2 regions of the Aeromonas sp. MTB genome follow, and region 1 is predicted to be linked to the other one. Evidence: predicted binding sites of a transcription regulator. Region 1 holds the regulator's gene; the other holds the start of a gene.
The links. The regulator sigma-54, encoded in region 1, starts transcription at its own class of promoters, with help from an activator protein. The targets are predictions, from matches to a motif close to TGGCACNGTTTTNGCTT.
Positions count from the first base shown of each region.

Region 2: flgB (flagellar basal body rod protein FlgB) is a predicted target of sigma-54. The motif match lies at 2,457-2,473, and genes of this name have one in related genera.

Region 1 covers NZ_CP147026.1:345,116-350,340, reverse strand. The annotation lists gene WBR25_RS01685 (BglG family transcription antiterminator) at 1-608, shown strand, start outside; gene npr (PTS phosphocarrier protein NPr) at 626-898, opposite strand; gene rapZ (RNase adapter RapZ) at 919-1,785, opposite strand; gene ptsN (PTS IIA-like nitrogen regulatory protein PtsN) at 1,831-2,277, opposite strand; gene hpf (ribosome hibernation promoting factor) at 2,280-2,567, opposite strand; gene WBR25_RS01660 (RNA polymerase factor sigma-54) at 2,588-4,027, opposite strand; gene lptB (LPS export ABC transporter ATP-binding protein) at 4,093-4,818, opposite strand; gene lptA (lipopolysaccharide transport periplasmic protein LptA) at 4,822-5,225, opposite strand, start outside.
Region 2 covers NZ_CP147026.1:2,915,436-2,920,660, reverse strand. The annotation lists gene flgA (flagellar basal body P-ring formation chaperone FlgA) at 1-308, opposite strand, end outside; gene WBR25_RS13375 (chemotaxis protein CheV) at 453-1,364, shown strand; gene WBR25_RS13370 (CheR family methyltransferase) at 1,382-2,206, shown strand; gene flgB (flagellar basal body rod protein FlgB) at 2,502-2,900, shown strand; gene flgC (flagellar basal body rod protein FlgC) at 2,900-3,319, shown strand; gene WBR25_RS13355 (flagellar hook assembly protein FlgD) at 3,335-4,075, shown strand; gene flgE (flagellar hook protein FlgE) at 4,086-5,225, shown strand, end outside.

The sequences.
Region 1 (5,225 bases):
TTGAATCGGTGCGGGATTACGAAGGTCTAGTGCAGATCGCGCAGGACTTTGTCATCAGTACCGTCAAGGTGAACGAAAAAAACGCCCCCGTGGTACTCGTTGCCCCCTTCCCGACCCAATACCAGCTGGAGCAGCTTGGCAAGCTGGTGCTGATCGACCGCACCCGCCCCTACATGCTCGACAAATATTTCGATGCCGACCACTTCATGGTGGTCAAAGAACCCCTTACCCAGGCCGAACTGTTTGCCCGTATCTGTGATCAGCTGGAGGCGGAAGATCTGGTGGAGAGCGGCTTCAGAGCCTCACTGCAGGAGCGGGAGCGGATCGTCTCCACCATGCTGGGAGAAGGGATCGCCCTGCCCCACTCTCTCGGTCTGCTGGCGCGCCGCACTCTGGTGTACACCGTACTGGCACCGCAGGGGATCGACTGGGGCAACGGGGAAATCGCGACGCTCATCTTCGTGCTGGCCATCAGCAAAGCCGATTACGAGGAGGCGATGGGTCTCTACGACCTGTTTCTGGCACTGATGAACGAAAAAGCCAGCAGGAATCTGCTGGCTTGTCGCGATTTTGCCAGCTTCAAAGCGCTGGCGCGTACCGGTTCATAACATATAACGAGGAGTGACTACTCCTCATTGAAGCCGGAGGTGAACAGCTCCACCACGGCGGCCAGGGCCTCGACCTCTTCGGGGCCCTCAACCTGTACTTCCACCTGCCGCCCTTGCGCGGAATCCAGCATCAGCAGGCCGATGATGCTGTCAGCATCGGCCTCCACACCATCTTCATTGCGCAGCAGCACGTGAGCATCGAAACCCTGCACCAGCTCGAACAGCATCATGGCTGGTCTGGCATGAATACCCAGCTTGTTTTTCACTTCAACCGAGGCGGAAACAGTCATCGGGTCGTCCTATTGGTCCGTCAGGATTGGGGGGCACTCTTGTCTAGAGTGCGGTGGCGGATCTGCACGTTCTTGCCAAGCAAACGGAATGCACTGGCCAGTCGCTCTGCAATAAAGACCGAGCGGTGCTGACCGCCGGTGCAACCGATGCCGACCGTGAGGTAGCTGCGATTGTTGCGCTCCAGATGGGGCAACCAGGTCACCAGCATGTTCTCGATCTGCTGGGTAAACAGCATCACGTCAGCCTGCGCCGAGAGGTAGTTGGCGACCGGCTCATCCTTGCCGGTGAAGGGCTTGAGCTCGGGGATCCAGTGTGGATTGGGCAGGAAGCGAGCATCGAACACGAAGTCGGCATCCTTGGGAATGCCATACTTGAAGCCGAACGACTCGAACACCAGCACCAGCTCGTTCTCTTTCTTGCCGAGTACCCGGGTCTTGATGAGCTCGCTCAGGTCGTGAATGCTGAGGGTGGTGGTGTCGATGCGCAGGTCAGCGGTCGAGGAGAGTGGCGCCAGCAGGTGGGTCTCCTGACGTATTGCCTCATCCAGCGACAGCTTGTTGCGTGAGAGGGGGTGCAAGCGGCGGCTCTCGCCATAGCGCTTGAGCAGAGTGCCATTGTCAGCGTCGAAGAAAAAGCTGGAGAACTCTACCCGCCCCTCATTGCGCACCTGTGCCAGCAGATTTTCCAGTTTCTCCGGATCGCTCGGCAGGTTGCGCACATCGATGCTGACCGCCAGTTTGTCATACTGGCTCTCCACCGACACAATCAGCTGGGGCAGCAGATTGACCGGCAGGTTGTCCACACAGTAGTAACCCAGATCTTCCAGCACTCGCAGGGCTACCGTTTTACCGGAGCCCGAACGTCCACTTACCACGATTAACTGCATCTTGTTCCCTCACGCCAAAACGGGTGTCTCATCCTTGGCCTGCTGTCAGGCCGAGATCATGATCTGATAGAGCTCTTCGTCGCTGGTTGCCTGACGCAACTGGCGGCAAACCGCCTTGTCACCCAGCTTGGAAGCCATCAGAGAAAGGGTCTTGAGATGCTGCTTGCACTCGCTTTCCGGCACCAGCAAGGCAAACAGCAGGTCAACCGGTTGATTGTCGATGGAGTCGAAAGGAATAGGGTCGGCAAAGGTCATCAGGATCGCGGTTGGCGGGAACTCATCGTCAATGCGACCGTGGGGGATTGCAATACCGGCACCGATCCCAGTACTACCCATTTTTTCGCGGGCCAGCAAGCATTCGAACAGCGCCTGGCGGGAGGTGCCAAGGCGCTCGGCGGCCAGCTCGCTGATGATTTCGAGGGCGCGTTTCTTGCTGGTACAAGGGACTGCACTCTTGGTGCAGTCCCGACTCAGTATGTGTTCAAGTTGCATGGTTATTTTTTATTTAACTTATCTTTGTGCTTGATGATCTGCCTGTCCAGCTTGTCGAGCAAGGTGTCTATCGCAGCATACATATCGGCATGTTCAGAGTTGGCAAACACTTCGCCACCGCTGACGTGCAATTTGGCTTCCGCTATCTGGTTCAGTTTTTCCACGCTAAGCACCACATGAACATTGTTGATGTGGTCGAAGTGACGCTCGAGTTTGGCAAATTTGTTATTCACATAATCACGCAGAGCTTCGGTGATCTCGACATGGTGTCCGGTCAGGTTAATTTGCATAACATCATCCTTTTGTTTGCCTAAACCAGGCGTTTGCGCTGATTGGAAGGTGGGATAAACAAGGATTCGCGATACTTAGCGATCGTGCGTCTCGCCACCATAATACCCTGTTCGGCCAGCAAATCCGCGATCTTGCTATCACTTAACGGCTTGGCAGGATTCTCTGCCGTGACCAGCTTCTTGATGAGCGCGCGAATTGCGGTCGATGAGCACTCTCCTCCTCCTTCGGTGTTCACATGGCTGGAGAAAAAAAACTTCAATTCGAAGATACCACGGGGGGTATGCATGTACTTCTGGGTCGTCACCCGGGAGATGGTCGACTCATGCATCTCTACCGCTTCGGCGATGTCATTGAGCACCATCGGCTTCATCGCCTCTTCACCATACTCGAAAAAGCCCTGTTGCTGCTCGACAATGCAACTGGCCACTTTCAGCAGGGTGTCATTGCGACTTTCCAGGCTCTTGATGAACCACTTGGCTTCCTGCAAATGGGAGCGGATAAACTGGGTGTCGGTGCTGCTGCGGGCGTTGCGGGCCATGGCGGCATAGGTCTCGTTGACCCGGATGCGGGGGGCAGAGTCGGGATTGAGCTCGACCACCCACTTGCTGCCCTTCTTGACCACGGAGACGTCGGGGATCACGTACTGGGAGTCGCTCTGGATGATGCCATTGCCGGGGCGCGGCTCCAGCAGCTGGATCAGATCCAGCACCTCCTTGAGGTCGCTCTCTTTGAGTTTTGTCTTGCGGGCGAGGGTGCGGTAATCCCGGTTGCCGAGCAGCTCCATGTGCTCGAGGATCACCTCCTTGGCCTCGTTGAGCCAGGGGGTCTGCGGGTCATACTGATCCAGCTGGATCAGCAAACACTCCTGCACAGAACGGGCAGCAATGCCGACCGGATCGAAGTGCTGCACCCGCTTGAGTACCGCCTCGACCTCATCGAGTTCCACCTCTACGTCATCGCTGGTGACGGCAGCCTGAATATCCTCCAGCGCAACGGTCAGATAACCGGATTCGTCGATGGCATCGATGATGGCGAGCGCGATGGCGGCATCCACATCGCTGAACGGTGTGAGCCGCATCTGCCACAACAGATAATCCTGCAGGTTTTCGGTGGTCTCTCCCTGATAGACGCTATCTTCCCCATCGTGGATGGGGCCCGCGCTCTGGGCGGTGCCGGCAGAGTAAACCTCGTCCCAGGTGGTATCCACCGGCAACTCATCCGGCATCTGCTCTTGGGCCATGGCATCGCTGGAATCCAGCTGGCTGGCATCGACCGGCGCTTCCGGACTGGTCTCTTGCGTCTCGCTCTCTTCCTGCTCCAGCAGAGGGTTGTTTTCGAGCGCTTGCTGAATTTCCTGCTGAAGTTCCAGAGTGGAGAGCTGGAGCAGACGAATCGCTTGTTGTAATTGCGGCGTCATGGTCAGGGACTGACCGAGACGCAACTGTAATGTCGGCTTCATCTACGTCGGGATATCCTTATGTTCAGCGAGGCACTCGTCAAAGGAAATGAAGGCATGCCCCCTTACTATAGACTGAATTGATCGCCCAAATAGACGCGCTTGACCTGCTCATCGGCAAGGATGTCAGCCGGTGCACCTTCGGCAATCATCTTGCCGTGGCTGACGATATAGGCCTTCTCACATACGTCCAGAGTCTCTCTGACGTTGTGGTCGGTAATCAAGACGCCAAGGCCTCTATCTTTCAGATGCTGAATGATCTTCTTGATGTCTATCACAGAAATCGGGTCAACCCCTGCAAAGGGTTCATCCAGCAGAATAAAACGCGGCTCGGCCGCCAGCGCACGGGCGATCTCGACCCGACGGCGCTCACCGCCGGAGAGGCTCTGACCCAGGTTGTCGCGAATGTGGGTGATATTGAACTCTTCCAGCAGTTGCTGAACCTTGTCCTCACGCTCCTCACGGCTCAACCCTTTGCGGGTCTGCATCACCCCCATCAGGTTGTCGAACACCGACAGGCGACGGAAAATGGAGGCCTCCTGCGGCAGGTAACCGATACCGTTGCGGGCCCGCACATGCATGGGCTGCAGGCTGATGTCCTGATCGTCGATGGTGATGAGACCGGCATCGCGCTGTACCAGCCCCACGATCATGTAGAAGGAGGTGGTCTTGCCCGCCCCGTTGGGGCCGAGCAGGCCGACAATCTGGCCAGTGCCCACTTCAAGGCTGACGTCACTTACCACCATGCGGCGCTTGTAGCTCTTCTGCAGGCCCACTGCTTTTAACACTGCCATGGCTTATTTTTCCTGCTTCTTCTGGTCGGCGGGCTTGTCGAAATTCTCTACCTGATCCGGCAGGAACACGGTTTTGACCCGCTGGCTCGGGCTCTTGCTCTCGGCGATCATCTTCTGTTTGACGATGTCGTAGCGGATCAGATCGCCATTGACCTGGCTATCTTCCTGCTTGAGCTGACCGTTGCCGGTGATGGTCACCAGCCGGTTCTTCAGCTCGTAGCGGATAGTGTTGCCGTGGGCATTGACCGGCTTGCCGTTATCCAGGATCTGGAAGAAGGTGGCGGGCTTGCCGTAGGCAGTCATCACCTCGGCCCCTTTCTCGCCGGAACGGGTCACTACCACCTTGTCAGCCTTGATCCGGATGGTGCCCTGATTGATGGTGACATCCTCTTCGAAGGTGATGCGGT
Region 2 (5,225 bases), 2.0 Mb from region 1:
ATGCTGACCCGCACCGGGAGATAGACGTCCCAGGGTTTGTCTTCCTCACACTTAAGGTAAACTGTTGTATTACGGCGAATTTCCATTTTTGCTGGTAAGCTGATAGTGAGCAGATCTTCGCAGCGGGTCAGTGGGAGCCGTTCATCCAGCGTGGCAGAGGTGACCTCGGCTCTGGCATCCAACGGAATATCCAGCTGGCTGTAAACGAACTCTTGTGCCTTTTCTTGCAGGTAAGTAGTGACGTCCGAGGCGTAGCTGGAAGATATGCTGCCAAAAAAGAGGCTGATGAGTAAAAGTCGGTTAATCATTTTCGCTCGTTGGTCGATAAGTTGTTCACGCATATCACCATATTTAACTATGATTGCTTCAGAATCTGTTCGTTGTCACATCGATAGTCTGACGCAATCCATCACGCATGCATGATTAATGCCAAGCGTTTTTAGGGAGTGTTTATGGCCAGTATCCTGGACTCGGTCAACCAACGTACCCAGCTAGTGGGGCAAAACCGGCTGGAGTTGTTGTTGTTTCGTCTCAATGGACGTCAAAGATTTGGCATCAACGTATTCAAAGTGCGTGAAGTGTTGCAGTGTCCCCCCTTGACCGTGATGCCAAAATTGAACTCCTGCATTCGCGGAGTGGCTCATATTCGTGGCCAGACGATCTCGGTTATCGACCTCAGCATGGCGGTTGGCAAACGCCCGATTGATGATCTGAGCAAATGCTTCATTATCATCTCCGAGTACAACCGCTCTATTCAGGGTTTTCTGGTGCATTCGGTCGAGCGCATCATCAACATGAACTGGGAATCCATCCTGCCTCCGCCTAAAGGTGCGGGTCGCATCAACTACATGACTGCCGTGACTGAAGTCGACGGCGAGTTGGTCGAAATTCTTGATGTTGAGCGGATATTGAACGAAATTTCTCCGGTTGCAACGGATGTTAGTGAGGAGTTGGTTCAGGCCAGCGTCGACCACCCGACTTTGGGGCGTCCTGTTCTTGTTGCGGATGACTCCTCAGTGGCACGCAAACAGGTACAACGTGCGCTTGAGGCTATCGGTGTCGAGTGCGTGTTGGCAAAAGATGGCCGCGAAGCATTGAACATGCTGCTGGAAATGACCAAAAATGGTCCTATCAAGGATCAGGTTGCGCTGGTTATTTCGGATATCGAAATGCCGGAAATGGATGGCTATACCTTCACTGCCGAGATCCGGAATAATCCCAATCTCAAGGATTTGCATGTTATTCTGCATACCTCGCTCAGTGGAGTATTCAACCAGGCAATGGTGCAGAAAGTTGGTGCGAACAATTTTATCGCCAAGTTCCAGCCTGATGAATTGGCCAAGGCCGTACAAAACGCACTCTAATAAAGAAGAACAGCTGCATGAAGACACTTTCGGACGACTTATACAAACAGTTCAGCAACTTTCTGGCGGTACAGAGCGGAATTGTGCTGGGGGATAACAAACAGTATCTGGTGAAGAGCCGTCTTTCACCTTTGATGGCTCAGTTTGGCATCGAGAGTCTGTCTGATCTGGTTACCCGTGCAATGAGTGTGCGAGAGCGTGACCTGAAAATGGCCGTGGTGGATGCCATGACGACCAACGAGACCCTCTGGTTTCGTGATACCTATCCGTTTCAGCTTCTTACTGACAAGATTTTCCCCGAGTTGGGGAAAAGTGGCCGCCCCATCAAGATCTGGTCGGCTGCATCCTCGTCAGGTCAGGAGCCCTATTCCATTGCCATGACGGCACTGGAGCAGCAGATGAAAAAGCCGGGGACCTTGCCTGGTGGCGTGCAGATTGTCGGGACGGATATTTCGACGACCATGCTCAATCAGTGTAAGGAAGGCGTTTACGATAGCCTTGCTCTGGCGCGCGGTTTGTCACCGGAGCGCAAGAAGATGTTTTTTGAGCCCTACGGTGACAACAAGATGCGGGTCGCTGAGCGAGTCAGAAAATTGACCACCTTCCGGCCACTCAACTTGTTGGAGAGTTATAGTCTGCTCGGCAAGTTTGACATTATCTTTTGCCGTAACGTGCTCATCTATTTTGCGCCGGAAGTGAAGTCGAAGATCCTCAACCAGTTTGCTGCCAGTCTCAATCCCGGTGGATATCTGATGCTGGGCGCGTCGGAGTCACTGGCCGGGTTAACCGATCGGTTCGAGATGATCCGCTGCAATCCGGGGATTGTCTACAAGGTCAAATAGGCCTGATGGCCTTGATATTCGGGGTCTGCCGAATATTGCTAGTCCATGCAAAGAGGGAAGCTACGAGCTTCCCTCTTTCTTAATCTACAGCTCAGTCTTTCTATTTACCTACCATATCTCGCCACTGCAAAAGTGGTTGCAACCTTAAGGTGGCCAAATGATGCCGTCTGACTCAAGGCACGAGATGCTCCTGCCGTTTTCGGTCTGAAATGTGCTCATACCCAAACCATCGAACTGAGTGATTTGCTTATGGCACACCTCTTGCAGGCAAAATAAACCAAGCAGGAGGTGTGCTATGGCTCTTTCATTTGACAAGGCATTCGGTGTGCATCAACACACCATAAGCGTTCGCGCCAAGCGTGCTGAGGTGCTTTCCAGCAATATTGCCAACGCAGATACCCCGGGCTTCAAAGCCAGGGATATCAATTTTGCTCAGGCATTGCAGGAGGCCCAGTCGCATCAGGGGTTTGGTTTGGCAACGACCAGCGAAAAGCACTTTGCCTTGAATATGGACGCCCCGGGTACCGTGCAATATCGCAACCCGCTGCAACCGGATACCGGTGACGGCAATACAGTCGATGTGCAGCAGGAGCGCAGCGAATTTCTGCGCAATAGCCTCGAGTATCAAACCTCCCTTGAATTTATGAATAGCAAGATCAGTGGCCTGCTCAAGGCCCTGAAAGGAGAGCAGTGATGAGTTTGTTCAAGGTCTTTGACATAGCAGGCTCGGCTATGAGCGCACAGTCAGTGCGCCTCAACACGGTTGCCAGCAACATGGCCAACGCGGACAGCGTCAGCTCCAGTGTGGAAAATACTTACCACGCTAGGCGGCCAGTCTTTGCCGCCCAGCTCGATCAGGCGATGTCTGACAAGCAAGGCTCAGTTGGGGTTGAGGTGAAGGGGATTGTCGAGAGCAAAGCGCCACTGCTTAAAGAGTACAACCCCAACCACCCGATGGCGGACAAAGACGGTTTTATCTTCAAACCAAACGTCAATATGGTTGAAGAGATGGCCGACATGATCAACGCCTCGCGCAGCTACCAGACCAACGTACAGGTTGCAGATTCGGCCAAAAAGATGCTGCAGCAGACGCTCCAGCTTGGCAAGTCCTGATAGGAGGGATGCAGCATGGTCGATACAACCAACAGTGCTAACGGTATAAGCCGTACCACGACCCAGGCGACAGGCACCACCACGACGCCCAAGAAAGAGCTGGATCAGGCTTCCTTTCTAAAGCTGCTGACCATGCAGCTGTCGTATCAGGATCCTTTCAAGCCTGTTGATAACGCCCAGATGCTCTCCCAGATGGCATCCATGTCGACATCTGAGGGGATCAGCAGTTTGTCCACTCAGATGGGTAAGCTTAATGACCAGATGATCTCCAGTCAGGCGCTGCAAGCCTCCGCATTGGTGGGACAAAATGTGCTGTTGCAGAGCAATACCGGCTATCTGGATAAGGAGGGCTCTCTCCCCGGTGTTGTGGCTGTGGGAACGACGAATAAATATTCGAGCGTCAAGGTCACCATCGAAGATGAAAAAGGCCAGGTTATCAAGGAATTCTCTCTCGAAGGGGAGCAGCGAGGCAACGTTGAAGTTGCCTGGGATGGCACAGACAAAGATGGAAAGCGGGTCAAGTCAGGTAAATATGTGATTAAGGCAAGCGGTACTCTGGATGGCAAATCCGAAAGTATTGCTGCTTATGCTTACGGCAAGGTGGATAGTGTGGCGCTGGGCAATGCGAGCAATCCGACAATGCTTAACGTGAAAGGCTTGGGTAGCACGCTGTTGAGTAGCATCTTGCAAATTTCAGGAACTAATTCAAACCAGACGGTTACACCGTCAAAAACCACGTCGACAGCATCGATCTAAGGAGCTGGATATGTCATTTAACAATGCCTTGAGCGGTGTCAACGCGGCACAAAAAGACTTGAACGTCACCGCCAACAACATTGCCAACGTTAACACCATGGGCTTTAAAGAGTCCCGTGCCGAGTTTGCGGATGTCTACGCCAACTCCATTTTTGTCAATGCCAAGACCCAGGTCGGTAACGGTGTGGCGACAGGTGCGGTTGCTCAGCAGTTCCACCAAGGGGCGCTGCAATTTACCAATAACGCACTGGATCTGGCTATTCAGGGTAACGGCTTCTTTGTGACCTCTGACGGTCTGACCAATCTGGATCGCACCTACACCCGTGCCGGTGCCTTCAAGCTCAATGAAAACAGCTATATGGTCAACAATCAGGGCCATTATCTGCAAGGTTACGAAATCAACGCCGATGGCACGCCTAAGGCGGTAAGTATCAATGCGACCAAGCCGATTCAGATACCTGACAAGGCCGGTGAACCAATCAAGACAACTAAGATTGACGCCAGTTTCAACCTGCCATCGACAGCGGCGCCCCTGCCCGCAGGTAATGCGGTGGGTGATGCCTCTACTTTTGACCCCAAAGATTCGAAAACATATTCCTCTTCAACTTCTGTGGTGATTTATGACTCACTGGGTGAGCCGCATACCATCACGCAATATTTTGTCAAAGAGGCTGACCCGGCAGATCTGACCAAACCCGCCAATCCTACTGCTTGGCGTATGTACCTCTACCAAGGTGATAAGCCTATTGATATTGTCGGTGGTGTCACACCCACTATGGCGACTGGTTTGAGTCAGGCGCCTGCTGGCGCAAGAGTTACCTTCGGGGCTGATGGCAAGATGATTACCCCGACTACACCGGCGACCATCAAGACAGAGCAATTGGGAGCCGCGCCCCCGACAGGCGCTGGCATTATCACCAATGGTGCAGATCCCACTCAGCAGGTGGATATCAACTTCGGAACGGTGACCCAGTATGCTTCACCGTTTGAAGTCAACAAGTTGACTCAGGATGGCTCCACTGTCGGTCGTTTGACCAAGGTGGAGATCACTCCGGATGGCATCGTGTCCGCGACTTACAGTAACGCAACCACCATCAAGGTGGCCATGGTGGCAATGGCCAAGTTTGCCAACTCGCAAGGATTGACTCAG